One region of the Streptacidiphilus sp. MAP12-20 genome, then DNA from elsewhere that is predicted to be linked to it. Evidence: predicted binding sites of a transcription regulator. Region 1 holds the regulator's gene; the other holds the start of a gene.
What was found. Region 1 encodes HspR, which represses chaperone genes until heat shock. Its sites were predicted from a motif close to TTGAGNNNNNNNNNCTCAA; they were not measured.
Positions count from the first base shown of each region.

Region 2: a site for HspR is predicted at 13,033-13,051, ahead of lon (endopeptidase La). Genes of this name have one in related genera too.

Region 1 covers NZ_JBGCCK010000001.1:14,752-29,237, forward strand. Annotated here, with positions in the region: gene ABIA32_RS00075 (LamG domain-containing protein) at 86-1,123, opposite strand; gene ABIA32_RS00080 (LamG domain-containing protein) at 1,227-2,306, opposite strand; gene ABIA32_RS00085 (LamG domain-containing protein) at 2,369-3,199, opposite strand; gene ABIA32_RS00090 ((Fe-S)-binding protein) at 3,292-5,490, opposite strand; gene dnaK (molecular chaperone DnaK) at 5,749-7,605, shown strand; gene grpE (nucleotide exchange factor GrpE) at 7,602-8,288, shown strand; gene dnaJ (molecular chaperone DnaJ) at 8,377-9,558, shown strand; gene ABIA32_RS00110 (heat shock protein transcriptional repressor HspR) at 9,560-10,039, shown strand; gene ABIA32_RS00115 (LuxR C-terminal-related transcriptional regulator) at 10,524-11,528, shown strand; gene ABIA32_RS00120 (hypothetical protein) at 11,728-12,255, shown strand; gene ABIA32_RS00125 (substrate-binding domain-containing protein) at 12,411-14,450, shown strand.
Region 2 covers NZ_JBGCCK010000006.1:152,812-167,297, reverse strand. Annotated here, with positions in the region: gene sodX (nickel-type superoxide dismutase maturation protease) at 1-209, shown strand, start outside; gene ABIA32_RS10120 (CGNR zinc finger domain-containing protein) at 251-820, opposite strand; gene ABIA32_RS10115 (NADP-dependent malic enzyme) at 1,355-2,551, shown strand; gene ABIA32_RS10110 (zinc-binding dehydrogenase) at 2,637-3,599, shown strand; gene ABIA32_RS10105 (helix-turn-helix transcriptional regulator) at 3,735-4,679, opposite strand; gene ABIA32_RS10100 (DUF4097 domain-containing protein) at 4,676-5,575, opposite strand; gene ABIA32_RS10095 (DUF6104 family protein) at 5,736-5,915, opposite strand; gene ABIA32_RS10090 (multifunctional oxoglutarate decarboxylase/oxoglutarate dehydrogenase thiamine pyrophosphate-binding subunit/dihydrolipoyllysine-residue succinyltransferase subunit) at 6,040-9,876, opposite strand; gene ABIA32_RS10085 (ATP-binding protein) at 10,100-11,239, opposite strand; gene ABIA32_RS10080 (response regulator transcription factor) at 11,264-11,992, opposite strand; gene ABIA32_RS10075 (spermidine synthase) at 12,192-12,872, opposite strand; gene lon (endopeptidase La) at 13,074-14,486, shown strand, end outside.

The DNA.
Region 1 (14,486 bases):
GCTGACGGTACCCGGCCGCCGGGTACAGAAAAGATCAAGCGGGCAGCCGGGACAGAGCTGTGACGTGGCACAGCCCTGCGGACACTCAGCTGACCAGCCACGAGTGCGCGGTCTTCACCCCGGACTTGTCGTGAAGCGCCGCCGCGACCTGCGCCGGGGTCAGCGCGGCGGTCCAGATCTGCACGTGCGCGATCGCGCCGTCCCAGTTGTTGCCGAACTGGCCCTTGTAGGCCGCCCGGCCGATCTGCAGCGCACCGGGGTTGTGCCAGATTCCGGGCACCTTGGACGACTGGGCGAGCTTGCCGTTCACATAGAGGGAGATCGTCCTGCTCTTGGCGTCGTAGGTGCCGGTCAGGAACACCCAGGTGTTCAGCGCGGCGTCACCCTTGCCGTAGACCGGGTAGGACGTGTTGTCCGAATTCCCGGCAGCCGACTGGACCTTGAACACCCAGCCGTGATGGCCCGGCCAGTAGTCCCGGCCCAGGGCAAAGGCGTAGTAGCCGCCCTCTCCTTGACTGATCGCCATGACCGCGCCGTCGGCCCGCTTGTCGATGACCCAGGCCGATACGGTGAAGCTGCCGTCGGTGTTCACCACCGGTGCCGGGGCGGCCGCGTAGGCGTCGGGGGTGCCGTCCAGCCAGAGCACCTTGCTGCCGTTCCCCGGCCGCACCTGCGCGCCGGGCTGGTAGCTGAGCGAGACGTCGCCGTCGGCGTCCGCGAGGGCGCCGGCCGATGCGGCGGATGCCGAGGGGGAGGCCGACGCGGAGGTCGACGCGGAGGTCGAGACGGAGGCAGATGGGGAGCCGGACGGCTTGCCCGAGGCCGCAGCGGAAGCGGTCCCGCCGTCCATCGCGTGCACGCCGACGCCGCCGGCGACCGCTCCCAACACGAACGCGCCACCCACGGCGCCGACCAGGCGCCACTTGCCGCGCTTGCTGTCGCGCTGGTGCCGATCGGCGAGCGCGTTCCAGTCGGGCTCAGGGGCACGCGTGTACGCCGGCTGGTAGCCGCCGCCGTACCCGGGAGGCTGCGGCTGGGACTGCTGCGCGGGCAGCGTCGGCCAGTCGGCCCCCTGCGACTGCGATCGGTTGGCGTCGCCCGGTATCGGATCCCCGTATGTCATGCGCGCGATGCTATCGGGACCCGTCGAGCCCACGGCAGGCCGCCCGGAGCGCAAGACAGGGACGGCAAGACAGGGAGGGCAAGGCGGGGACGACGGAAGGAGATCAGCTCACCAGCCAGGCATGGGCCGGTGCGGGCACGCCAGGGGCCTTCGCGGTCGCGGCCACCTGCGCGGGCGAGAGAGCCACCGGCCAGACCCTGACATCCCTGATCGCGCCGATCCAGTCGTCCGTCCAACTGCTCTTGTAGCGGACCCGGCCGACCTGCAGCGCCCCGGCGTAGGGCCAGACGCCGTTGGTCCTGGTGGTCTGCGCGAGGCGTCCGTCGACGTAGAGCGAGATGTTCCTGCTCTTGGCGTCGTAGGTGCCGGTCAGCAAGGTCCAGGCCGCGCCGGGCGCGGCTGCGGCGCGGGCGTAGAGCGGCTGGGAGGGATTGCCGGGCTTGTTGGTCGGCGACTGGACCTTGAACATCCAGGAGAACTTTCCGGCCCGGAACTCCCGCCCCAGATCGAAGGCGTAGTAGTCGTGGTCGCCCTGGGTGACGGCCGCCCGGGTGTCGCTGAAGTCCTGGTTCAGCACCCAGGCGGAGACCGTGAAGCTGCCCTTCGTGTCGACCAGCGCGTTCGGCCCGGCGGCGAAGGCGTCGGCGGTGCCGGTCAACTGGAGTGCCCTCGCGCCCTGCACGTCGGTGACCTTCGCGCCGGAGCCGACGCTCAACGGGACCGAACCGGCAGCGTCGTCGAGCCGGGTGACGACCGGGGACGGGGGCGAGGAGGAGGGCGACGCCAACGCTGTGGGGGAGCCCGATGCGCGGCCGGAAGCGACGGCCACGGCTGCGCTCGGGCCGCCGTCCACCGCCTTGACCGCGACGCCGCCCGTGACTGTACCCAGGACGAAGGCGCCGCCGACGGCCGCAAGCAGCCGCCACTTCCCGCGCTTGCTGTCGCGCTCGTGCTGGTCGGCCAGCGCGTTCCAGTCGGGCTGCGGCACCGGCGGGCGCGGTGTGGCCGCAGATCCCGGGTACCCGTACCCCGGGCCCTGCGGCGGGACCTGAGCAGTCGGCTGCGTCGGCCACGACGGCCCGCCGAACGGCCCCTGCGCGGCCGACTGTTGCGCGGGCGGCTGCTGCGGGGGCGGCTGCGACGTCCGGTCGCCGTCTGCTGGTATCGGATCGCCGTATGTCATGCCCGCGATGCTAGCGAGCCCCCGGCCCGAGGTCGGCCGGGGACCCGGGAGACGACCGTTCCTCAGGCCACGAGCCAGGAGTGCGCGGCCGGGACGCCCTTCGGGCCGCCGTGCTTGTCGATCTCCAGGACCTGCGCCGGGGTCAGCGCCCGGTTCCACACCTGCACGTGGCCGATGACGCCGTTCCAGGCGTCGGTCCAGCCGGCGATGTCGGCCTCGCGGCCGAGCTGCAGGCCGCCGTGCCCGACGACCACGCGGGCCGCGGTCTGGATGCCGGCCAGCTTGCCGTCGACGTAGAGGGAGATGCGGTGGCGGCTCGGGTCCCAGACACCGGTCAAGAGCGCCCAGGTCTTGTCGACGTGGTACGAAGCCGGGGCGAACACGGAGACGACCGTGCCGGGCGCCGTGCTGACGGAGAAGTCCCAGAGCGGCGTCCGGGCGAAGTGCCCGGGGTTGAAGGCGCGGCCGAGGCTGAAGGAGGCGTTCGCCGTCCCGGCCCCCTGGCTGACCGCTGACTCGCTGCCGCCGCGGCCGTCCGCGTAGACCCAGGCCGAGACGGTGAAGGCGCCGCCCACGTTCACCGCAGGTGCGGCCGACTGGGCGTAGGTGCGCCCGTCGCCGTGAGTGGCGAGCACCCAGCCGCCGGGGATGTGCTTGATCGAACCGCTCGGGCCGGTGACGGCCAGCGGAAGGCGGCCGTTGGCATCGGCCAGCAGGCTCGGGTGGCCGGGAACGGTCGGCGAGCCGGTGTGCGGCGCGGCGACGGCTGACACCGGCGCCAGGGCCAGCGCGGCCGCAGCCGCCACCGGCGCCAACGCGCGCCGGAGCACGCGTGCGATCCCCCTCGTCCCCCTGGCCGTCCCACGCATGTCTTCGTTCATGTGATCGGTCATGGAACAAGATCCTAGTGAACGCTGACGGCCCGCCAGATCCAGGGATCCAACGGGCCGCCAAGAGATACACAGACGCTCAGACTCACAGACGCTCAGGACGAGACCGGCTCCGGCTCCGCCGCCGGGGCGGCGGGCGCGGCCGGGTCGGCCTTGACCGACTCCAGCAGCAGCTGGGCCACGTCCACGACGCGCAGCGACTCCTTGGCCGCGCCTTCGTTCTTCTTGCCGTTGACCGAGTCGGAGAGCATCACCAGGCAGAACGGGCAGGCGGTGGAGACGATGTCGGGGTTGAGCGACAGCGCCTCGTCCACGCGCTCGGTGTTGATGCGCTTGCCGATCCGCTCCTCCATCCACATCCGCGCACCGCCGGCGCCGCAGCAGAAGCCGCGCTCCTTGTGGCGGTGCATCTCCTGCTGACGCAGACCGGGGACCTTGTCCATGATCTCGCGCGGCGGGCTGTAGACCTTGTTGTGACGGCCCAGGTAGCAGGGGTCGTGGTAGGTGATCAGACCCTCGACCGGGTTCACCGGCAGCAGCTTGCCCTCGTCGATCAGGTGCTGCAGCAGCTGGGTGTGGTGGATGACCTCGAAGTGGCCGCCCAGCTGCGGGTACTCGTTCGCCAGGGTGTTGAAGCAGTGCGGGCAGGTGGCGACGATCCGCTTCACGGGTGCGTCCTCGAGCGCCGCGTTCAGCGTCTCGACGTTCTGCGCGCCGAGCATCTGGAAGAGGAACTCGTTGCCCAGGCGGCGCGGGGAGTCACCGGTGCAGGTCTCCTCCTTGCCGAGGATCGCGAACTTCACGCCCGCGGTGTGCAGCAGCTCGGCGAAGGCCTTGGTGGTCTTCTTGGCCCGGTCCTCGAGCGCGCCGGCGCAGCCGACCCAGTACAGGTACTCGACCTCGGTTGGGTTGATGTCCTCGCCGATGACGGGGACCTCGATGCCGGTCTCCTTCTTCAGCTCCTTGACCCAGTCCAGGCGTGCCTTGGTGGCCAGGCCCCACGGGTTGCCCTTGTTCTCCAGGTTCTTGAGCATCGTCCCGGCCTCGGTCGGGAAGTTGCTCTCGATCATCACCTGGTAGCGGCGCATGTCGACGATGTGGTCGATGTGCTCGATGTCCACCGGGCACTGCTCGACGCAGGCGCCGCAGGTGGTGCAGGACCAGAGCACGTCCGGGTCGATGACGCCGTTCTCTTCCGCCGTGCCGATCAGCGGGCGCTCGGCCTCGGCCGCGGCGGCGGCCGGGACGCCGGACTTGTCCTCACCCGCGAGCAGGTAGGGCGCCTTCTTGTAGGCGTGGTCGCGCAGCGACATGATCAGCAGTTTGGGCGAGAGCGGCTTGCCGGTGTTCCACGCGGGGCACTGCGACTGGCAGCGGCCGCACTCGGTGCAGGTGGAGAAGTCGAGGATGCCCTTCCAGGAGAACTCCTCGACCTGGGAGACGCCGAAGGCCGCGTCGTCGGCCGGGTCCTCGAAGTCGATCGGCTCGCCGCCGGAGTGCATCGGCAGCAGCGCGCCGAGCGCGACCTCGCCCTTGGGGTTGCGCTTGAACCAGATGTTGGCGAAGGCCAGGAAGCGGTGCCAGGCGACACCCATGTCGGTCTTCAACGAGACCGTGATCATCCAGATGAAGGAGGTCGCGATCTTGATCATCGCGGTCAGGTAGATCATGTTCGTCAGCGTCGACGCGGACGCGCCCGAGAACGCCTTCACCAGCGGGTACGAGACGAGGTAGGACACCTCGTAGTGGTTCACGCCGTTGAGCGCGCCCTCCAGGCCGCGCAGCGTCATGATCGCCAGGCCGATGATCAGGATGACGGCCTCGACGAAGTACGCCTGGCCGAAGTTGGAGCCCGCGAAGCGCGACTTCCGGCCGGCCTTGTTCGGCTTGCTCAGCTGGCGGATCACGATCAGCGTCAGGATGCCGAGCGTGGTCATCGTGCCGATGAACTCGACGAAGAGCCACCAGATCGTCCAGTTCCCGATGACCGGCAGCACCCAGTCGGCGTCGAAGAGCTGTCCGAAGGCGTTCACCAGGGTGAGCACCAGGCTGAAGAAGCCCACCGCGACGAACCAGTGCGCGACGCCGATGACGCCCCACTTGTTCATCCGGGTGTGACCGAGGAACTCCCGGGCGACGGTGATCGTCCGGTTCGTCGGGTCGTTGGTGCGCGCGCCGGCCGGCAGCTTCTGTCCGAGCCGGACGAAGCCGTAGATCTGCAGGATCGCGCGCACGAAGAGCGCCGCGCCGACCACGGCGAGGACCAGCGACACGATGATCGCGGCGATTTGCATGGGGCTCCACCTCATGACCTACGGGGCGACGTCTACTCAGCTCTACTCAGCAGTAACTTATCGCAGTTCATGCCGAGAGTATCGACTCCATGACCCAAACCACAGCCGAAGCACGGGTGACCTACGTCATCAGCCCCCTTGCGGCCTAAGGGCGACATAAAGTTGAGCGGCTCACACTCATGTCTGTTGACGCAAGAGGATTTCTGAGGCACGCTTGAGTCTGTTCAGCTCAACTTCCTCTCTTTGGAGGGTTCAACGATGGCTCGTGCGGTCGGAATCGACCTCGGTACGACGAACTCTGTCGTCAGCGTCCTCGAAGGCGGTGAGCCCACCGTCATCACCAACGCAGAGGGCGCCCGGACCACACCGTCCGTCGTCGCCTTCGCGAAGAACGGTGAGGTGCTGGTCGGCGAGGTCGCCAAGCGTCAGGCGGTCACCAACGTCGACCGGACCATTCGGTCCGTGAAGCGTCACATGGGCACCGACTGGAAGATCAACCTCGACGGCAAGGACTTCAACCCGCAGCAGATCTCTGCATTCATTCTGCAGAAGCTGAAGCGCGACGCCGAGGCCTACCTGGGCGAGAAGGTCACCGACGCGGTGATCACCGTCCCCGCCTACTTCAACGACTCCGAGCGTCAGGCGACGAAGGAGGCCGGTGAGATCGCGGGCCTCAACGTCCTGCGCATCGTCAACGAGCCGACCGCCGCCGCGCTGGCCTACGGCCTCGACAAGGACGACCAGACCATTCTGGTCTTCGACCTCGGCGGCGGCACCTTCGACGTCTCGCTGCTCGAGATCGGCGACGGCGTCGTCGAGGTGAAGGCCACCAACGGTGACAACCACCTCGGTGGTGACGACTGGGACCAGCGCGTCGTCGACCACCTGGTCAAGCAGTTCCAGAACGGCCACGGCGTCGACCTGTCCAAGGACAAGATGGCGCTGCAGCGTCTGCGCGAGGCGGCCGAGAAGGCCAAGATCGAGCTCTCCTCCTCCACGGAGACCACGATCAACCTCCCCTACATCACGGCCTCCGCCGAGGGCCCGCTGCACCTGGACGAGAAGCTCACCCGGGCCCAGTTCCAGCAGCTGACCGCGGACCTGCTGGAGCGCTGCAAGACCCCGTTCCACAACGTCATCAAGGACGCCGGCATCGCGCTGTCCGAGATCGACCACGTGGTCATGGTCGGTGGCTCCACCCGTATGCCCGCCGTGGCCGACGTCGTCCGCGAGCTGACCGGCGGCCGGGAGCCCAACAAGGGCGTCAACCCGGACGAGGTCGTCGCCATCGGCGCGTCCCTCCAGGCCGGCGTGCTCAAGGGCGAGGTCAAGGACGTCCTGCTGCTCGACGTCACCCCGCTGTCCCTCGGTATCGAGACCAAGGGCGGCATCATGACCAAGCTGATCGAGCGCAACACGACCATCCCGACCAAGCGCTCCGAGATCTTCACCACGGCCGAGGACAACCAGCCGTCCGTGCAGATCCAGGTCTACCAGGGCGAGCGCGAGATCGCGGCGTACAACAAGAAGCTCGGCATGTTCGAGCTGACCGGCCTGCCGCCGGCGCCGCGCGGCCTGCCGCAGATCGAGGTCACCTTCGACATCGACGCCAACGGCATCATGCACGTCTCCGCGAAGGACCTGGGGACGGGCAAGGAGCAGCGCATGGCCGTCACCGGCGGCTCGGCCCTCCCCAAGGACGACATCGCGCGGATGATGCGCGAGGCCGAGCAGTTCGCCGACGAGGACCACCGCCGCCGCGAGGCCGCGGAGACCCGCAACACGGCCGAGCAGCTGGTCTACACGACCGAGAAGTTCGTCAAGGACAACGAGGACAAGGTCCCCGGCGAGGTCAAGGACGAGGTCAACGCCGCTGTCGCGGAGCTCAAGGAGAAGCTGAAGGGCGAGGACACCGCGGCCATCCGCGAGTCGTCCGAGAAGCTCTCCACCGTCTCCCAGAAGCTGGGCCAGGCCCTGTACGCCAACGCCGGCGGCGACGCCGCGGCCGCGGCCGGCGCCCCCTCGGACGCGCCGCACGCGGACGCGCACGCCGAGGACGACGTGGTCGACGCCGAGATCGTCGACGACGAGAAGCGCGAGGGCGGTGCCAAGTGACGACGGAGGAGACGCAGGGCAACGCTGAGAAGCCCGGCGCCGCTTCCGGCAAGGCCGCGAAGGGACGCGGCGCGGCGGGCTCCAAGCCCGCCGCGGCCGCGGCCCCCGCGGAGGAGGCCGGTGCGGGCACCGAGTCCGCCGCCGAGCTGCGCAAGCAACTCACCGAGCGCACGGCCGACCTCCAGCGGCTCCAGGCCGAGTACCAGAACTACCGCAAGCGCGTCGAGCGCGACCGGGTGACGGTACGGGAGATCGCGGTCGCCGCGATCCTGGAGAACCTGCTCCCGGTGCTGGACGACATCGGCCGCGCCCGCGACCACGACGAGCTGACGGGCGGCTTCAAGTCGGTCGGCGAGTCGCTGGAGACGGTCGTCGCCAAGCTCGGCCTGCAGCAGTTCGGCAAGCAGGGCGACATCTTCGACCCGCAGCTGCACGAGGCGCTGATGCACAGCTACTCGGCGGATGTGGACGAGACGACCTGCGTGCAGATCCTGCAGCCCGGCTACAAGATCGGCGACCGGATCATCCGTCCGGCGCGGGTCGCCGTGGCCGAGCCGGAGCCGGGCGGCTCGGGCTCGGGTGACGGTGCGGCCGAGGAGGGCGCGGACGAGGACGCCTCGGCCGAGCAGAAGTCCGAGAAGACCGCCGCTTCCGCCAAGGGCGAGAGTGACGCGGACGAGTAGCAGGCCCGGGGTCGGCCGCCGGTCGGCAGGTGCCGACAGGGCGGCCGACCCCGGCCCTTATCTGTCGATGCGGTGAGGAGGAGAGCTTTTGAGCGGCAAGGACTACGTGGAGAAGGACTACTACAAGATCCTGGGCGTGCCCAAGGACGCCTCCACCGCTGAGATCAAGAAGGCCTACCGCAAGCTGGCCCGGGAGTTCCACCCGGACGCCAACAAGGGCGACAAGGCCGCCGAGGAGCGCTTCAAGGAGATCTCCGAGGCGAACGACGTCCTGTCCGACCCGAAGCGCCGCAAGGACTACGACGAGGCACGCGCGCTCTTCGCCAACGGCGGTTTCCGCACCGGCCAGGGCGGCGCGGGCGGCTTCAACTTCGACCTGGGCGACCTCTTCGGGGGTGGCGCGGGCGGTCAGGGCGGCACCTTCGGCGGCGGTGGCGGCGGTGGCGGGATCGGGGACGTCTTCGGCGGCCTCTTCGGCCGCGGCGGCCGTGGCACGACCACGCAGCCGCGACGCGGCGCGGACGTCGAGTCCGAGGTCACCCTCAGTTTCGTCGAGGCGGTCGAGGGCGCGACGGTCCCGATCCGGATGACCAGCCAGGCCGCCTGCAAGGCATGCGCGGGCACCGGCGCCAAGGCCGGGACCACCCCGCGGGTCTGCCCGACCTGCGTCGGCACCGGCCACGTCAGCCGGGGCCAGGGCAGCTTCGCGCTCAGCGAGCCCTGCCGCGACTGCAAGGGCCGCGGCCTGCTGGTCGACGACCCCTGCGAGGTCTGCCACGGCAGCGGCCGCGCCACCTCGGCGCGGACGATGCAGGTGCGCATCCCGGCGGGCGTCGGCGAGGAGCAGCGGATCCGGCTCAAGGGCAAGGGCGCGCAGGGCGAGCGCGGCGGGCAGCCGGGCGACCTCTATGTCACCGTGCATGTACAGCCGCACCCGGTATTCGGCCGGCGCGGCGACAACCTGACGGTGACGGTGCCGGTCTCGTTCCCCGAGGCGGCGCTCGGCGGCACGATCCGCGTCCCCACGCTGGGCGGGCCGGCGGTCTCCATGAAGATCCCGGCGGGCACGGCCAACGGCCGCACCATGCGGGCCCGCGGCAAGGGCGCGGTCCGCAAGGACGGCACCCGCGGCGATCTGCTGGTGACGGTCGAGGTGACGGTCCCCCCGGAGACGGAGGGCGACGCCAGGTCGGCCCTGGAGAAGTACCGCGAGGCGACGGCCGCGGAGGACCCGCGGGCGGCTCTGTTCAAGGCAGCGGAGGAGGCGTGAGATGCCCGGCGTGAACGACGGCAGTGTTGGACCTACCGGCAGTGTTGGCGGCGGCGCGGTACGCGGCGTGCGGGTGACCTATCAGCTGACGGAGTACTCACCCGTCTACGTCATCTCGGTCGCCGCGGAGCTCAGCGGGCTGCACCCGCAGACGCTGCGCCAGTACGACCGCCTCGGCCTGGTCTCCCCCGACCGCACAGCCGGTCGGGGGCGCCGCTACTCGGCGCGGGACATCGAGCAGCTCCGCGAGGTCCAGCGGCTCTCCCAGGAGGAGGGCATCAACCTCGCCGGGATCAAGCGCATCATCGAGCTGGAGAACCAGGTCGCCGCGCTCCAGGCGCGGGTGGCCGAGCTCCAGGGCGCGGCGGAGGCGGCCGCGGCAGCGGTGCACGCCTCGTACCGGCGGGATCTGGTGCCCTACCAGCAGAGCTCCGCACTGGTCGTCTGGCGCCCGAAAGGGCGGCACGACGGCGGACGCTGAGCCACCGGCAGCCGTTTCTAGCGGTGACATGCCAAGCAATTTGCTCCAGTTGAGGGGCCGTGTCCGGGGAGGCACGGCCCCTCAACTGTCGCTTGCCCCGGTCGCCGAGGAGGATCGGCCGGGGAGCTCAGGGGTTGGTGGCTGCGCCTATGGTGCCGTGCGCACCCTGCCAAATGGTGTCAGCCGAAGCCACACCGGAACAGAGAACTAGAGCTACGATCGCGACGCCTGTGGCGAGAGCCGCTCTCCACGACGAACGATGCGAAGTGCGCATGGAGCACTTCCTCTCACTAGATGACCGGGGGGGGTCGACAAAAGACAGAGTCAGGGGAGTGCGCCCCCGACCGGAGGGCAGCTATCCACCACAATGGGGTACGGATCCGACGCAAGTCAGTGTTCGATAGTGGCAACAAGTGACCAAGCCTGAAGTGGTCACAGGATAAAATCGGACAAGGTAGGCATATAGCCAATGACCGGCCCGCAGATGCCCGGAGCTCTGAGCAGCGACGCTGTCATCGTCTACCGACGAGCGCTCGCAGACGGCCGCTTCGACTCGAAGAGCGCCATGGATGCCACCGGGCTCGACTCCGAGAAGGTGGCCCGATGCCGTGACGAGCTCGTCGCCCACTGCCTTCTCCAGCCCGACGAGATCCACGACGAATGGCTCGTCACGGTCAACCCCGAGATCGCGGCGGCCAAACTGGCCCAACCGCTGGAGGAGGCGATCCGTTCCTACAGGAACGCCGTGGACGACGCCCGCGAGCGCCTGCTCCAACTGATGCCGGCCTACCTCGGGCGCACCATGTCCGGGACGGTCTCCGGAGGCCTCGAGATCCTCACGGATCCCGACGAGGTGCAGCTCATGATCAATCAGGCCGCTGCGAAGTGCCGCCGGGACGCCATGACCATGCAGCCGGGAGGAAAGCGCGACCCCGCGGCTCTGCAGCAGGCCCTACCGCTCGACCTGGGCATCGTCCAGCGGGGCGTCCGCTTTCGGATGATCTACCAGCACACCACGAGAACACAACTGGCCATGCGTTCCTACGTCAGCGCGATGGTGGAGGGTGGAGCGGAGATCCGGACCACCGACCAGCTCGCCGAGCGGATGTTCATCTTCGATCGTGAGCTCGCCTTCATTCCCAAGCGGAGCCAGCCCGGACAACCGCTCGGAGCCGTGGTCGTCCGCGAACCCGTACTCGTCTCCTTCCTCTGCGCTCTGTTCGACCAGTTCTGGATAAATTCGCAGCCGTTCGACACCGAGGGCCCCGGCTACCAGAACGTTTCCGGGGATCTGAAGCGTTCGCTGCTCGAACTCCTGGCTCAGGGGCTCAAGGACGAGGTCGTGGCTCGTCGCCTGGGCATGTCGGTGCGAACCTGTCGGCGTCATATCGCCTCGCTGATGCAGGATCTCGGTGCCGAGAGCCGCTTCGAGGCCGGCGTGAAGGCCACTCAGCTGGGACTCCTCAGTCGCGACCGTTCAGAGGGATAGCGCCCTCTCGTGCCACCGAGCGGCAGTTTGATGTCACAGGCAACTCCTGGACGCATGCCTGTTCCCCCCAGCACCATCGAGACATCCCCCCAAGGGTTGCCGGCGCCGGCACCTGTACCTCTGTTCGACCGATGCACGAGCCTCTCCGCAACGTACGGGAGCTGTCGTTGCACGGTCAACCATCTCGTTGGAGCTGATCGTGACCGAGCTGTCCGACGCCGAGATCGCGGCTGACGCACGCCGCACGATGCGCGTCTTTCTTGCCGCACCGTCGTTGCGCCTCACCGGCCCCGCGGACGGCGTCTTCAGCCTGGCCCTTCGCGGGCGCATCAACGCCCTGCGCGACGCCCTGCTGGAGTCCGGCGTCAGCGTCTTCAGCGCGCACCACGACGACGTCTGGGTGACCCGGGGCATCGGCACCGGGCTTCGCGCGCCGTCCGCGTTCCGCGCCATGCAGTCCGCCGACCTCGCCTTCGCCTACGTCGGCTCGCCGCTCTCGGCGGGGGTCGGCATGGAGCTGGGCTGGGCTTCGGCCCTACGCAAGCCCGTCGTGCTGCTGGTCGACAAGGCGGTCTCGCACAGTCCGATGATCACTACGCTGGAAGAGGTCTCCCCTGTGCTTCCGCTCGAGTTCGACACCCAGTGGTCCAACGCCCAGCTCCGACACACCATCATCACCGCGCTCGACTGGGCCGACACCTCGCTGACCTACCCCGAGTCGGCCTGACTGACCGTCAACAACGGTCAGTGCCCGCACCACCGATGAGGACCGCCATCATTCAGGCGGCGTTCATCCCGTAGTGGCGCCCATCACATCAGCCGCACATTCAATCGTCTCCCGCAAGCACTGGCCATCTCACAACCAGTCAGCAGGAGACCCACATGCGCTCCACGCGCACGCGTTCCCACAACGCCGCCCGCACCGCCCTCGCCGCCGCCGTCGTCTGCGCGACGCTCGCGGGCGGCAGCCTCGCGCTGACGCAGAGCGCGTACGCCGACCCGGGGGCGATAGCGGACAACCAACTGGTCGGCGTCGGCTCGGACACCACGCAGGACGTGATGAACGCCCTGTCCGGCGCGACCGTCAACGGCCAGAGCTACACCGGCAGCGCGGTCGCCGCGGACGGCAAGTCCCTCGCCTCCTACGACGCCGTCGAGCCGGGCACCGGCAGCACGAAGTCCACCATCCAGACCCGCACCGGCGGTGTCCACTTCCTGCGCCCGAACGGCTCGGGCAAGGGCCGCCTCGCGCTGTCCGACTCGCTGGCGGGCGGCAAGTACGCCGCGTCCGGCAACGCGGCCGACGGCACCGTGAACCTCTCCGGCCAGGTGGACTTCTCCCGCTCCTCCGGCGCGCCGAAGGTCGCCGGCACCGCGCTGACCTACATCCCGCTCGCGCGCGACGCGGTGGGCTTCATCGCCAAGAACGACGCGCTCCGCCAGCTGACCATCGAGCAGCTGAAGGAGATCTACACCGGCAACCTCACCACCCTCGACGGTGTGGCGATCCACCCCTACATCCCGCAGTCCGGCTCCGGCACCCGCGCCTTCTTCGAGAACGCGCTCGGCATCTCCGACGCGACGCTCGGCGCCAACGTGACGCCCACGCAGGAGAACCAGGCCGACGGTGCGATCACCCAGGACGGCGCCATCATGCCGTTCTCCGCCGCCAGCTGGACCGCCCAGCTCAACGGGGTGGCCCCGGACCACAGCAAGACCGCGCACACCGCCGGCGCCTTCATGGGCTCACTGGAGCTTCAGGCCGGTTCCGGTGTGTACGCCTCCCCGGTCACCACCGCGGCCGACGGCACCATCTCGCCGACCACCACGTACTACAACGACCCCTCCTTCGGCCGCGACGTCTACAACGTCGTGCCGAGCCGGGCCATCGACCCGACCAGCGTCTTCTTCAACAAGGCGATCTACGACGTCTTCGTCAGCGACTCGACCCGCACCGCGGCCATCGCCGCGCCGGCGGCCAAGGCCGTCATCGCCAAGTTCGGCTTCGTGAACGAGGCGTACGAGGGCTCGACCGACCCGATGGACCACGCGAAGATGGGTGGCCTCGAGGACTCCGGCCTGGACGCGTCCACCCCGGGCGCCACCACCGTCACCGCGAGCAGCACGGGCGTCGGTGCCCTCCACGTCGCCTGGACCGCTCCGGCGGGCGCGACCGCGACCGACTACCGTGTGCTGATCAGCAAGACCGGCAGCACCGTAGTCAGCTCGCAGGACGTCCCGGCCGGCACCACCAGCGTCGACCTGACCGGCCTGGCCGCGGGTTCGTACACCGCGATGGTGACCGCCGAGAACCTCAACGGCCCCGGCACCGCCGGTAGCGCGAACGCCACGGTCGGCGCGGCCCAGACCGCCGTCACCGTCACCGGCACCATCGCCGTCAAGGTCGTCTTCGGCACCTGGGCGCCGATCCACGTCATGGTCGCCCCGGTCGCCGGCCGCCCGGTCCCGACCGGCCAGGTCAAGCTCGACAACGGCGCCATGGCCGCGCTCGACGCCAAGGGCCAGGCCACCTTCTGGGTGCTGACCTCGCGTTACCCGGTCGGCGCCAAGACCTTCACGGTCACCTACGCGGGTGACAGCAACTCCGTGGCCGGTTCGGTCAAGGTGATGACGACGGTCGTCAAGGCGACCCCGTCGCTGTCCGTCTCAGGTCCGGTGAGCTTCAGCCACACCACGCGGGCGCGTTACGCGATCACCGTCGCCGCCCCGAACGCCGTCGCGAGCGGCTTCGTCCGGATCTACAACGGCAGGACCCAGGTCGGCTGGGCGTGGATGAGCAACGGCCACGCCACGATCACGATCGCCCCGCTCGCCCGCGGCCGCCACAGCCTGTGGGTCGCCTTCTATGGCAACGGCCAGCTCAACGCCGTCGGCCGCTGGGTGACCGTCACCGTCAGCTGATCAGCGCACCACAGCGGCGCCGGACCACGTCCGGCG
Region 2 (14,486 bases), on a different contig from region 1:
GGCTCCTGTCGGACAACAGCGCGGTCGAAAGCGACAGCCGCGATTACGGCCCGGTACCTGATTCCCTGGTCCTGGGCCGCGTTCTGCTCCGCTTCTCCCCGAAGCCCGCGTGGCTCGCTCCCTCCACCTGGTGGCACCCAGCGCTCCGCGCCCTCCCCTACGGCTTCGCCCGCCGCTTGGGCGATTTCAGGAGACTGCCGAACCTCTAGGCAAGCCGGCCAATTGCAGTTCCCCGCGCCCCTGGAGAGCGCTACGCGCTCGCCGCTTCGCGTTTGCGGGCGCGGTACGCGGCGACGTTGGCGCGGGTGGCGCAGCGGTCGCTGCAGTAGCGGCGGCTGCGGTTGGTGGAGGTGTCCAGGTACGCGTTCCGGCACGGCGCCGCCTGGCAGATGCCGAGGCGGTCCGCGCCGTGCGCGGTGAGGTGCATGGCAAGGCCCATGCTCGCCAGCGCCGCGTACAGCGCGGTGGCCGTCGGGGCGTTCTCCGCCAGATGCATGTGCCACAGCGGTCGGCCCGACTCGTCCAGGTAGCCGTGGCCGGAGATCACCGGACTGACCGGGTACTCGATCAGCAGTTCGTTGAGCAGGTCCACAGCCCGCGTCTGCTCGCCCTCCGCCGCTGACTCGAAGACCCCGCGCAGCCGCGCGCGGACCCCGCGCAGCCGGTTGACGTCGGCCTCCTCGGCCAGCTTCGCGCCGCGGCCGCCCGGACTGAACAGCCGCCGCACTTCATCGACGCTCGTCAGGGCGTCCTTGCCGCGCTCGGGCTCCTCGGTGTTGACCAGCCTGACGGCGAAGTCCGCGTAGGTGGTGAGTTCCATGAGTCGTCGTCCTCGGCAAAGTAATGACTCTTCTGACGATCAGGGTATTACGGATCGCGGCGATCTGGCATGGACAGCCCGCCTGACCCAGAAGTATGGCGCTTCGAGGCGTCCTGTGATGACCGCGTGTGATGAAGCCGACCGATTCTCGAGGCCCCCGGCTGCCCAGAACGCGCCGGGCTGTGTCAAAATCGGCAGACGGGTGACCCCCGTCAGTCGAGCAGGCCTACCGGATCGGGACCGATCCGGGTGGTGCGCAGGACCGGAAGCCACGACAGCGCTCCGGATCCGAGGCACCGTCCGTACGTCCGGCCTCTCGCCGTCAGGCGTTTGTACCGTTCGTCCACTTTTGTGTGTTCGTGTCCCCGTCTGTGCGGGCGGATCTCACGACACGGCAGGGTCGAAAGCCCGACCCTGGGGGACGAAAGCACGAAGCTGCGGCGGCAATGTCCCGACTAGTGTCGAGATCGGCATCGAACCGGACGCATCAACCAGCTCAACCCACCCTCAATGAACGACGACGAAGAGGTCCTCGTGGCAGCCGAGATCATCAGCCCCCGTCCCCTGGACGACCAGGAGCCGATCGACCCCGCTTTCGCTCTCCACCGCGGCGGCAAGATGGAGATCCACGCGACGGTCCCGGTCCGTGACGCGGACGACCTTTCCCTTGCCTACACCCCCGGTGTCGCGCGAGTCTGCACGGCCATCGCCGAGCATCCGGAGCTCGTCAACGACTACACGTGGAAGTCCAACGTGGTCGCCGTCGTCACCGACGGCACCGCCGTGCTCGGGCTCGGGGACATCGGCCCGGAGGCGTCCCTGCCCGTGATGGAGGGCAAGGCGATCCTCTTCAAGCAGTTCGGCGGCGTCGACGCGGTGCCGATCGCGCTGGCCACCAAGGACGTGGACGAGATCGTCGAGACCGTCGTGCGGCTGGCGCCGTCCTTCGGTGGAGTGAACCTCGAGGACATCTCGGCGCCGCGCTGCTTCGAGATCGAGCGTCGCCTCCAGGAGGCCCTCGACATCCCGATCTTCCACGACGACCAGCACGGCACCGCCGTCGTCACGCTCGCGGCGCTGCGGAACGCCGCCAAGCTGACCGGCCGCACCCTGGCCGATCTGCGCGCCGTCATCTCCGGCGCGGGCGCGGCCGGCATCGCGATCGCCAAGATCCTGGTCGGCGCGGGCATCGGCGACGTCTCGCTCTGTGACCGCAAGGGCGTCGTCCACGTCGGCCGCACCGACCTGACCGACGTGAAGCGCGAGATCGCCGAGCTCACCAACCGCGGCGGTCTGACCGGCTCGCTCGCGGACGTGCTGGCCGGCGCGGACGTCTTCATCGGCGTCTCCGGCGGCACCGTGCCGGAGGAGGCGGTGGCCGCGATGGCCAAGGACTGCCTGATCTTCGCCATGGCCAACCCCACCCCGGAGGTCCACCCCGACATCGCGCACAAGTACGCGGCGGTCGTGGCCACGGGTCGTTCGGACTACCCGAACCAGATCAACAACGTGCTGGCGTTCCCCGGCATCTTCGCCGGCGCGCTCCAGGTGCGCGCCTCGCGCATCACCGAGGGCATGAAGATCGCCGCGGCGGACGCGCTCGCCGGGCTGGTCGGCGAGGACCTCTCCGCGGAGCAGGTCATCCCGAGCCCGTTCGACGAGCGGGTCGCCCCGGCGGTCACCAAGGCCGTCGCCGAGGCGGCGCGCGCCGAGGGTGTCGCCCGCGCGTAGTCCGGCTTTCCGTGCCTGCCGCGGAGCCGTAGATCACATCGTGGCGCGGTTCCGCGGCGGCCAGGCGCGGCCCTAGGGTCGAGGCATGTTCGCTGCCTATGCCGCACGTATCGCGCCGGACGACCCGCTGAGCGGTCTCGAGCTCGGGGAGCGCCCGGAGCCCGAGGCCCGGCCCGGCTGGAGTGTCGTCACCGTCAAGGCCGCCTCGCTCAACCATCACGACCTGTGGTCGCTGCGCGGTGTCGGGCTCTCCGGCGACAAGCTGCCGATGATCCTCGGCTGCGACGCGGCAGGCGTCGACGAGGACGGCAACGAGGTCGTCCTCCACTCCGTCATCGGCCAGACGGGCCACGGCGTCGGCCCGCGCGAACCGCGGTCGATCCTGACGGAGCAGTACCAGGGCAGCTTCGCGGAGAAGGTCGCCGTGCCGACCTGGAACCTGCTGCCCAAGCCGGCCGAGCTCTCCTTCGAGGAGGCCGCGTGCCTGCCGACGGCGTGGCTGACGGCGTATCGGATGCTCTTCACCAACGCCGGCGTGAAGCCCGGCGACACCGTCCTGGTCCAGGGCGCGGGCGGCGGCGTCGCCACGGCCCTGATCGTGCTCGGCAAGGCGGCCGGACTGCGGGTCTGGACGACCTCCCGCGACGAGGCGAAGGGCGCGCGGGCGGTGGCGCTGGGGGCTGACGCCTGGTTCCCCAGTGGCGCGAGGCTCCCCGACCGGGTGGACGCGGTGATGGAGACGGTCGGCGCGGCGACGTGGTCACACTCCATCAAGTCCCTGAAGCCGGGCGGAACCCTGGTCATCTCCGGCGCGACCAGCGGCCCGAACCCGCCTGCGGCGGAGCTGACCCGGATCTTCTTCCTGGAGCTCAGGGTCGTCGGCTCGACCATGGGCACGAAGGAAGAGCTCGCGGGCCTGCTGGCCTTGTGCCAGACGGCGGGCGTCCGGCCCGTCATCGACTCCGTGCTGCCCCTCGCCGACGCCCGCGAGGGCTTCGCCCGCATGGAGAAGGGCGACGTCTTCGGCAAGATTGTGCTGAAGCCGTAAGTTGCACCGCCTAGGGGCGCGAGGAACTGCGCGACAAGCCACCCGATGTGGTGTGTCGCTGAACGAGCAGGGCCATCCGCATCGGGTGGTTGCTCGCGCACGCAGTTCATCGAGCAGAGCCTCGCGCCCCTTAGGTCAGCGCAAGCGCTTGGCAGCGTCAGCCAGTACTGCCCTCGCACGCTGCAGGCTGTCCGCCGTCACGCCCGAGTCCCGAGCGCCGTCGCGGACCTCATCGCGGAAGCGGTCAAGCAGCGCGCTCAGCTCGCGCAGCGGCTCGCCCTCGGTGTCCACTCGCGTCCAGCTCGGCAGATCCTCGGGTGCGCCGTCCGCCTTTTCGAAGTCCACGGGCGACTCGCTCGCCGGAGTCGTCCAGCGCGAAGGGTCGGCCAGGCCGCTCAGCGTGCGGGTCAGTTCGGAGAGGCCCTCCGAGAGGCCCGTCGGCCAGTCGCCGCTCTTGATGTGCGAACGGATCTGTTCGCCTATGCGCGTCGCCTCGCGCCGCGCCTGCTCGCGGACCGCGCGGGCCTGCTCCCGCGCCTCGTGGGCCTCCTGCTTCGCGGAGCGGGCCTGTTCCTTGGCCTCGCGGGCCTGCTCCCGTGCCTGCTCCTTGGCGACGCGCCACTCCTCCTTGGCCCGCTGCCAGGAGTCGTGGTCGGCGCGCCAGACGTCGTCCCCGAAGCGGGTCTGACGGCGCGTCTCCTTCGCCGCCGCCCGCATCTCCTCGCGCAGCACCTGCGCGGAGTCGCGGACGTCCTCGCGGATCTGGTCGGCGAGCTGGGAGACGGAGTCGTGGATCTCGGCCTCCAGCTCGGTGAGTTCAGCACCGCGCGCGGTCAGTTCCGCGCGGCCGGCCTCGGTGATCCGGTAGACCTTGCGGCCACCCTCGACCGAGTGCTCGACCAAGCCCTCCTGCTCCAGCTTGGCCAGCCGCGGGTAGACCGTGCCGGCGGAGGGGGCGTAGAGCCCGTGGAAGCGCTCCTCCAGCAGACGTATGACCTCGTAGCCGTGGCGCGGCGCCTCGTCCAGCAGCTTGAGCAGGTAGAGACGGAGGCGGCCATGGGCGAATACGGGACGGCTCATGCCTCGTCAGCCCCCTTCTGGAAGTCGATCGCGAGCGGCGTAGCGTCCTGCGGAGTGTCCGCCTGGGGGGCGTCGTCCTCGTCGGGACGGCGCAGGACGGCGACGGAACCGGAGACCGTGGTGATCTTCACACGGCTGGTGCCCGCGCCCAGCGTGCCGGTGATCCGCTTGGCTCCCCACATGCCGCTGACCTGCAGCTGGTCGAAAGAGGAGGAGATGGAGCCGCTGGTGGTGTCGGCCCGGACCTGGGCATCCGCAGGAGCGGGGATGCGTACGGCCACCTCGCCGGAGATATTGGTGAGCTCCACGTCGGCGGCCGCCGGACGGTCGAGGTCGACCGTCATCGCGCCGCTGACGGAGTTGGCCTTCAGCGCGCCGCTGGTACCGGCGAAGACGGTGAGCGCGCCGGACACAGTGTTGATCTTAAGCCCTCCGGACGTCTCGTGGGCCTCGACTGCACCGGAAACTGTGTTCGCATCCACCTGGCCGCTGACCCGAACCAGCGTCAGCCCGCCGCTGGCGGAGTTGGCGTGGACCCGGCCGGCGATGCCGGAGACGATCGCGTCGGAGGAGGCCGAGCCGATCTCGACGTCGACCTCGGCGGGGACGACCAGCGAGACCACCGCGCGGCGCTTCTGCCGCAGGCCCTCGATCCAGCGGCCGAGCGCCTTCCACTGGAAATCCTTCCAGTGCAGATCCTCGTAGCTGATCTCCAGCTCGCCGTCGACCAGCGCGACCTCGAGCGGCAGGCCGTCGACCTCCGAGACCTCGAGCCGGGCCGGGCCCTCGCCGGCGACGACGTTCACCGCACCCGCCATGGTGCGCACCTTCACGCGGTGCACCGGCTCGCCGAAGGTGATCTTCTGCGGCTCGCTGACGGTCCACTTCTCGGACATACCGGACTCCCCGATGCTCGACGGTCACGCCGCCCTCCGGCGCGCCTTCTGGTATTCACGATATATCGCGCCCATGGAGAGTCAAGCTATATCGCGAGAATCAGGGTCGCTCTCAGGGAAGCGTCAGGGTCCCGTCGATCTCCGGGACTACGCGTCCGCGCTACTCCTCGTCCTCGTCGTCGAGTCGGGCCAGCCAGGTGGCCAGCCGCTCGATCGGCACCTCGAACTCCGGGTTCAGGTCGACGAACTCCTGCAGGCGGTCGGCCAGCCAGTCGAAGCCGACCTCCTCCTCACCTCGGCGGTTCTGCAGCTCCTCGATGCCACGGTCGGTGAAGTACATCCACAAGCTCCCAGTTGAAGACGAGAAGGCGAGAAGGCGAAGGGCCCGGCCCCGCGAGCGAACGCGAGACCGGGCCCAGGGGTACTACTGGTTCACACTACGACAGCGCTGGGTCAGAGCTGGGTCAGAGCGAGAAGACCTCGTCGATCAGTCCCTGCTGCTCCTGCTTGTGCCGGTTCGCCGAGCCGACCGCCGGAGCGGAGGAGGCCTGACGGGCGACGCGGCGCAGACGGCCGCGGTTGGCGGAGGGGCCGACCACGACGTCGATGTGGTCCACCAGGTTGAGCGCGATGAACGGCCAGGCGCCCTGGTTCGACGGCTCCTCCTGCGCCCAGACGTACTGCACGTCGGTGCTGTAGCGCTTGAGCTCCTCCTGGAGCTCCGCCACCGGCAGCGGGTACAGCCGCTCGACGCGGACGATCGCCGTGTCGGTGATGCCGCGCTCCGTGCGGGCCGCCTCCAGGTCGTAGTAGAACTTGCCGGCCGTGATGACGACCTTGCGCACGTTCGCCGGGTCGACCGTCGAGTCGCCGATGACCGGGCGGAAGCCACCGCTGGTGAACTCATCCGCCTTCGACGCCGCCGCCTTGTTCCGCAGCATCGACTTCGGGGTGAAGACGATCAGCGGCTTGTGGTGCGGGTTGTGGGTCTGCCAGCGCAGCAGGTGGAAGTAGTTCGACGGCAGCGTCGGCATCGCGACCGTCATGTTGTTCTCCGCGCACATCTGCAGGAAGCGCTCGGGACGCGCGGACGAGTGGTCCGGGCCCTGGCCCTCGTAGCCGTGCGGGAGCAGCAGCGTGACGCCGGAGTTCTGGCCCCACTTGGTCTCGGCGGAGGTGATGAACTCGTCCACCACCGTCGAGGCGCCGTTGACGAAGTCGCCGAACTGCGCCTCCCACATCACCAGCGCGTCCGGACGGGCCAGCGAGTAGCCGTACTCGAAGCCCATCGCCGCGTACTCGCTGAGCAGCGAGTCGTAGACGGTGTAGCGGGCCTGGTCCTCGGTCAGGTAGAGCAGCGGGGTGTAGTCCTCGCCGGTCTTGTTGTCGACCAGCACGGCGTGCCGCTGGCCGAAGGTGCCGCGGCGGCTGTCCTGGCCGGCCAGGCGGACCGGGTGGCCCTCCATCAGCAGCGAGCCGATGGCGAGCGTCTCGCCCATGGCCCAGTCGATGGTGCCGTCCTCGATCATCGCCGCGCGGCGCTGCAACTGCGGCAGCAGACGCGGGTGGACGGTCAGCCAGTCGGGCAGCGCGACCTGGGACTCGGCGATGCGCTTGACCATCTCCTGGGAGATGCCCGTCTGCACCGCGACCGGGAAGGTCGCCTGCGGACGCTCGGACACGGCCGGGACCGGCGTCACGTTGGCCTCGCGGACCTCCGCGAAGACCTTCTCCAGCTGGTCCTGGTAGTCCTTGAGCGCCTGCTCGGCCTCCTCCAGGGTGATGTCGCCGCGACCGATCAGACCCTCGGTGTAGAGCTTGCGCACCGAGCGCTTCTTGTCGATCAGGTCGTACATCAGCGGCTGGGTGAAGCTCGGGTTGTCGGCCTCGTTGTGACCGCGGCGGCGGTAGCAGATGAGGTCGATGACCACGTCCTTGTGGAACGCCTGGCGGAACTCGAAGGCCAGCCGCGCCACGCGGACCACGGCCTCAGGGTCGTCGCCGTTCACGTGGAAGATCGGCGCCTCGATCATGCGGGCCACGTCGGTGCAGTACATCGAGGACCGCGAGGCGGCCGGGGCGGCGGTGAAGCCGACCTGGTTGTTGATCACGACGTGCACGGTGCCGCCGGTGCGGTAGCCGCGCAGCTGCGACATGTTCAGCGTCTCGGCCACCACGCCCTGGCCCGCGAAGGCCGCGTCGCCGTGGATCTGGATCGGCAGCACGTCGAAGGAGTCGCCGGCCTTGTCCAGGATGTCCTGCTTGGCGCGGGCGATGCCCTCGACGATCGGGTCGACCGCCTCCAGGTGGGACGGGTTGGCGGCGAGCGAGACCTTGATCGTCTCGCCGTCCAGGCCGGTGAAGGTGCCCTGGGAGCCCAGGTGGTACTTCACGTCGCCGGAGCCGTGCATCGACTTCGGGTCGAGGTTGCCCTCGAACTCGCGGAAGATCTGCGCGTAGGACTTGCCGACGATGTTGGCCAGCACGTTGAGGCGGCCGCGGTGGGCCATGCCCATGACGGCCTCGTCCAGGCGGGACTCGGCCGCCGAGTCCAGTACCGCGTCCAGCAGCGGGATGACGGACTCGCCGCCCTCCAGCGAGAAGCGCTTCTGGCCGACGTACTTGGTCTGCAGGAAGGTCTCGAACGCCTCGGCCGCGTTGAGGCGGCGCAGGATGCGCAGCTGCTCCTCGCGCTCCGGACGGTCGTGGCCGCGCTCGACGCGGGCCTGGATCCAGCGGCGCTGCTTCGGGTCCTGGATGTGCATGTACTCGATGCCGACGGTGCGGCAGTACGAGTCGCGCAGCACACCGAGGATGTCGCGCAGCTTCATCATCGTGTGGCCGGCGAAGCCGCCGACCGCGAACTCGCGCTCCAGGTCCCAGAGCGTGAGGTCGTGCGCCTGGACGTCGAGGTCCGGGTGCTTGCGCTGCTTGTACTCGAGCGGGTCGGTGTCGGCCATCAGGTGGCCGCGGACGCGGAAGGAGTGGATCAGCTCCATCACGCGGGCGGTCTTGTTGACCTCGTTGTCGTGGCCGCGGGCCACGTCGGTCGCCCAGCGGACCGGCTCGTAGGGGATGCGCAGCGACTCGAAGATCTTGTCGTAGAACTCGCCCTGCCCCAGCAGCAGCTGGTGCATGGTGCGCAGGAACTCGCCGGACTGCGCGCCCTGGATGACCCGGTGGTCGTAGGTGGACGTCAGGGTCATCACCTTGGAGACGCCCATCCGGGCCAGGTTCTCCTCGGCGGAGCCCTGGAACTCGGCCGGGTACTCCATCGAGCCGACGCCGAGGATGGTGCCCTGTCCGGGCATCAGGCGCGGCACGGAGTGGACGGTGCCGATGCCGCCGGGGTTGGTCAGCGAGCAGGTGACGCCCGAGAAGTCGTCGACGGTCAGCTTGTTCTGCCGGGCGCGTCGGACGATGTCCTCGTAGGCCTGCCAGAAGCCGAAGAAGTCGAGCGTCTCGGCGTTCTTGATCGCGGCCACGACCAGCTGCCGGTCGCCGTTGGGCTTGGTCAGGTCGATCGCCAGGCCGAGGTTGATGTGCTCCGGCTTGACCAGGAAGGGCTTGCCGTCCTTCTCCTGGAAGCCGTAGTTCATCGCCGGCATCGCCTTGATCGCCTGGACCATGGCGTAGCCGATGATGTGGGTGAAGGACACCTTGCCGCCGCGGGCGCGCTTGAGGTGGTTGTTGATGACGATGCGGTTGTCGATCAGCAGCTTCGCCGGGATGGCGCGGACGCTGGTCGCGGTGGGCATCGTGAGCGAGGCGTCCATGTTCGTCACGATCCGGGCCGCGGGGCCCTTCAGTGCGACGAGCTCAGGTCCTGACGGTGCCTCGGCGGGGGCGGTCACGTTGGTGCTGTCCTTCACGGTGTCGGCAGGTTGGGCCGGAGTGGCCGAAACGCGCTGGGTGGGCGCGACAGGCGCAGCAGGCTTCTGAGTGAGAGGCGCGGCTGCGGCAGCCGGAACGGCTGCGGGGGACGGAGCGGGAGCGGCGGCTACGGGAGCCGGTGCGGGTACCGCTGCAGCGGCCGGGGCCGGGGGCGCCTCGGTCACGACGACGGCGGTGGCACCCGCGGTCTGAGCACCCTGAGCACTCTCGGCACCCTGGGTGTTCTGGGCGTGCTTGTAGTCAGCGAAGAAGTCCCACCAGGCCCGGTCGACCGAGTTCGGGTCCTGGAGGTACTGCTGGTAGATCTCGTCCACGAGCCACTCGTTCGGGCCGAAGGCGGCCCCGGGGCCGGGTTCGGCCGTGGTGGCAGGTGAGCTGTTCGAGTTATGGGGGGACTGTGGCGACACGGCGGCAACCGCCCTCTTCCGCTTCCGTGTGAATGGTGGACAGCGGGTAGTAAGGCTACGCCTCCGCCGCACGTCCGCGCAGGTCCCGCAGAGCAAGCGTCGCCCAGATCACAGTCCGGTCGCAAACAATGGCCGAAAAAGAATGTTAGATCTTGGACGTGATGGGGGATAACGAGAGGCTGTTCGTGCGGCCGGGCGCGGTCGATTCGGGCATTCTTCCGGTTCAGGACTGTGCGTGCGGCAGGATCGCCTGCGCCCGCCTCGGTCCCGGCAGCTGGACCCGGATCAGGCAGCCCTGAGGGGCGTCGGCCACCGCGATGGTGCCGTCGTGCAGCTCGACCGCCCAGCGGGCGATGGCGAGACCGAGCCCGGTGCCGCCGTCGGAGCCGGGTCCCTGGGCGGTGGCCACGCTGCCGCGCCCGAAGCGTTCGAATACCCGGGCCCGGTCGGCGGGGGAGATGCCAGGCCCCTCGTCGGCGACGTCCACCAGCAGCCCGCCGTCCTCGGCGCGTCGGGCCCGCACGGTGACCGTGCCGTCCTTCGGACTGTGCCGGCAGGCGTTGTCGACCAGGTTGGCGACGACCTGGTGCAGCCGCTCCGCGTCCGCGGTGGCGGTGAGCGCGGCGGAGACGTCCAGACGCAGCGCGACGTCCGTGCGGCGCTTGCTGGCGCCGCCGGAGACCGAGCCGTCCACGGTCAGCCCGCGCAGCACGCCCGCGAGGAACGGCTCGACCTCGAAGTCGCGCAGTTCCAGCGCGTCCACGCCGTCGGCCAGCTTGGACAGGTCCAGCAGGTGGGCGACCAGGCGGCCGAGCCGCTCGGTCTGCTCCAGGGCGGCGGCCATCGTGGCCGGTTTCGGCTCCACGACGCCGTCGACCACGTTCTCCAGCACGGCGCGCAGGGCGGCTATCGGGGTGCGTAGCTCGTGCGAGACGTTGGCGATCAGCTCGCGCCGCTGCCGGTCGGCGGCGGCGAGGTCGTCGGCCATGGTGTTGAAGGCGACGGCCAGCTCGCCGACCTCGTCGAGCGAGCGAGTGTGCACGCGGCGAGTGTAGTCGCCGGCGGCCATGGCCCGCGCGGCGGCGGTCATCTCGCGCAGCCCCGAGGTCATGCCGTGCGCCAGCAGCTGGGTGATCAGCAGCGAGGCGATCACCGAGAAGACCATCACCACCCGGATCTGGGTGGAGGAGTTCAGCGCCAGGACCACCATCAACGTGGAGATGCAGACCGAGGCCAGCACCAGCACGTTGAGCCTGGCCTTGACCGAGCGCAGCGGGTCCAGCGGGCGCAGCCCGGCCCAGAACCGCTCGGCCCGGCCGGGGCTCGGCGGCGGCGCCTGCGTGTGCGTCCGCGTCCTGCTCACGACGTCCTCAAGGGTTGGGGGGCCTCACGGGTTGGGGGACTCCAGCGCGTAGCCGACGCCGTGGACGGTGCGGATCCAGTTCGCGCCGATCTTCCTGCGCAGCGCCTTCACGTGGCTGTCGACGGTGCGGGTGCCGGAGGCGTCGGTCCAGTCCCAGACCTCCGCGAGGAGCTGCTCACGGGTCAGCACCGCGCGCGGCTGCTGGGCCAGGCAGGCCAGCAGGTCGAACTCGGTCGGGGTGAGGTGGACGTCGTCGCCGGAGACCCGGACGCGGCGCTGGATGTGGTCGATCTCCAGATCGCCCAGGCGCAGCGTGCCGCCCATCGGGGTGCGCGCGGCGAGCTGGGCGCGCTCGATCCGGCGCAGCAGCACGTTGACCCTGGCGGCCAGCTCGCGCATCGAGAAGGGTTTGGTCATGTAGTCGTCCGCGCCGACGCCGAGCCCGACCAGCAGGTCCGTCTCGTCGTCACGCGCGGTGAGCATCAGCACCGGCACCGGGCGCTGCGCCTGGATCCGACGGCAGACCTCCAGGCCGTCGAAGCCGGGCAACATCACGTCGAGCACGACCAGGTCGGGCTGCCAGGTCTGGAAGCAGTCCACCGCCGTCGGGCCGTCATGGGAGACGGCGACACGGAAGCCCTCCGCGCCCAGTCGGGCCGCGATCGACTCCGCGATCGTCGGTTCGTCCTCGACGACCAGCACTCTGCGCTGGTTGCCCAGCCCGTTGTTCGTCTGCTGCTGTACATCCGTCACGGTCACGCCACCGCCCCCAGGGCCTCGCGTTCGCGGGCCCGAGCTGAATCGGACCCTCCGGTTCGTACGGTTCGTACGGTGCCCCCACCCAGTCACTGCTAGTCGCAGCGTACGGACCGGATGCCCGCTGTGGCAGGCCGTCGTGGGATAAACCGACCCTTCGGGGGGTGGCACGGGCAGAGACCATACCGTGCGTCACCTATACGCGCGAGGACAGGTACACGACATCGGGAGCGCCACGCTCCACATGCACCGGGACCTCAATCACCTCGATCCGGGCAAAGCGGGCGCGCAGCCGCGCCTCGAACTCCCGCGAGTGCGCGGCGCTCCAGACGGCCAGAACGCCCTCGTCGGCGAGCGTCCGGCCGAGCAGGTCCAGGCCGGCCTCGCCGTAGAGCGAGTCGTTGGACTCGGTGACGGTCCAGTCGGGGCCGTTGTCGATATCGAGGCAGAGTGCGTCGTAGCGGGTCTCGGTGGTTCGCAGGTGTTCCAGCAGATCCGCGTGGACGATCTCGGTCCGCGGATCCCCGTGCCCGGTTCCGGCGAAGGGTGCCAACGGGGCGTCACCCTGCGTATGCCATTCGATGATCGCCTGTTCCCGCTCGACGACGGTGATCCGCGAGGGCCGCCGGTCCTGCGCGGCCTCGGCGAGCGAGAAGCCGACGCCGAGCCCGCCGATCAGCAGGTGCGCTCCGCGCGGGGAATCAAGCGCGTCGAGCGCGGCGCTGATGAGCATGCGTTCGGAGCGGCCGTCGGAGGTGTCCATGAGGAAGGTCCCGTTGGCGATGATCTCGAAGTTCGGGCCTCGGCGGCGCAGGGCCACTTCGCCGTGGGGGCCTTCGCGACGGTCGAGCAGTTCGGGGGCGTCGTCGAGGTGCATGGGCTCATGGTGCCTGACTTGCACTGACCGCCGGCGTGCGGATGGCTCTGTGCGTTCGGGGCTCTACCTGGGTGAGTGGCTTGTCGCGCAGTTCCTCGCGCCCCTGAGGGTGATCGCTGAGAGCGAACAGGGCCGGGGAACAATGGTGGGGTCATGAACCTTTAGTCCAGGTAACTCAACTTGAATGACCGGGGAGAGATCATGGCTTCGACTTCCACAACGCTCACCCTGCCGGTGCTGCCGCTCGACGACGACGCGGTACTCCCCGGCATGGTCGTTCCGCTCGACCTTTCCGACCCGGACGTCCGTGCCGCAGTGGAGGCCGCGCAGGCGGCGGTCCGGGAGACGGGGGCGCACGCCCCCGGCATCAGGACGGTGGCGAACGCCCGCAAGGCGCGCGTCCTGCTCGTCCCGCGTATCGACGGCGCCTACGGCGCGATCGGCACGGTGGCGACGATCGAGCAGGTCGGCCGCCTGGCAGACGGCGATCCCGCCGCGCTGGTGCGCGGAGTCCGCCGGGTCCGGATCGGGGCGGGGACGACCGGGCCCGGTGCCGCGCTCTGGGTCGAGGCCGTCGCGGTCGAGGAGACCGCCGTGCCCGAGCCGCTGCCCGGCTCCATCGCCGAGATCGTGCGCGAGTACAAGGCGCTGACCACCACGTGGCTGCAGAAGCGCGGCGCGTGGCAGGTCGTCGACCGGGTCGCCCAGATCGAGGGCGTCTCCGAGCTCGCCGACAACATCGGCTACGCGCCCTTCCTGACCGTGGCCCAGAAGGTCCAGGTCCTGGAGGAGCTGGACCCGATCGCCCGCCTGAAGGTCTCGCTGGAGCTGCTCAAGAACCACCTGGCCGAGGCGGAGGTCCAGGAGACCATCCGCAAGGACGTCCAGGAGGGCATGGAGAAGCAGCAGAAGGAGTTCCTGCTCCGCCGCCAGCTGGACGCGGTGAAGAAGGAGCTCGCCGACCTCAACGGCGAGCCGGATTCCGAGGAGGAGGACTACCGCGTCCGCGTCGAGGCCGCCGACCTGCCCGAGAAGGTCAAGGAAGCCGCCCTCAAGGAGGTCGACAAGCTGGAGCGCTCCTCCGACGCCTCCCCCGAGGGAAGCTGGATCCGCACCTGGCTGGACACCGTCCTCGAGCTGCCCTGGAACACCCGGACCGAGGACGCCTACGACATCGCCGGCGCCCGGGCCGTGCTGGACGCGGACCACTTCGGTCTGGACGACGTCAAGGAGCGCATCGTCGAGTACCTGGCTGTGCGCAAGCGCCGGGCTGATCGTGGGCTCGGGCTGGTCGGTGGCCGTCGCGGCGGTGCCGTGCTGGCGCTGGTCGGTCCTCCCGGCGTCGGCAAGACGTCGCTGGGCGAGTCTGTCGCACGGGCGATGGGACGCGAGTTCGTCCGGGTCGCACTCGGCGGCGTCCGTGACGAGGCGGAGATCCGTGGCCACCGGCGTACCTACGTCGGCGCGCTTCCCGGCCGCATCGTGCGGGCGATCAAGGAGGCCGGCTCGATGAACCCGGTCGTGCTGCTGGACGAGATCGACAAGGTCGGCTCGGACTACCGCGGCGACCCGGCGGCGGCGCTGCTCGAGGTCCTGGACCCGGCGCAGAACCAC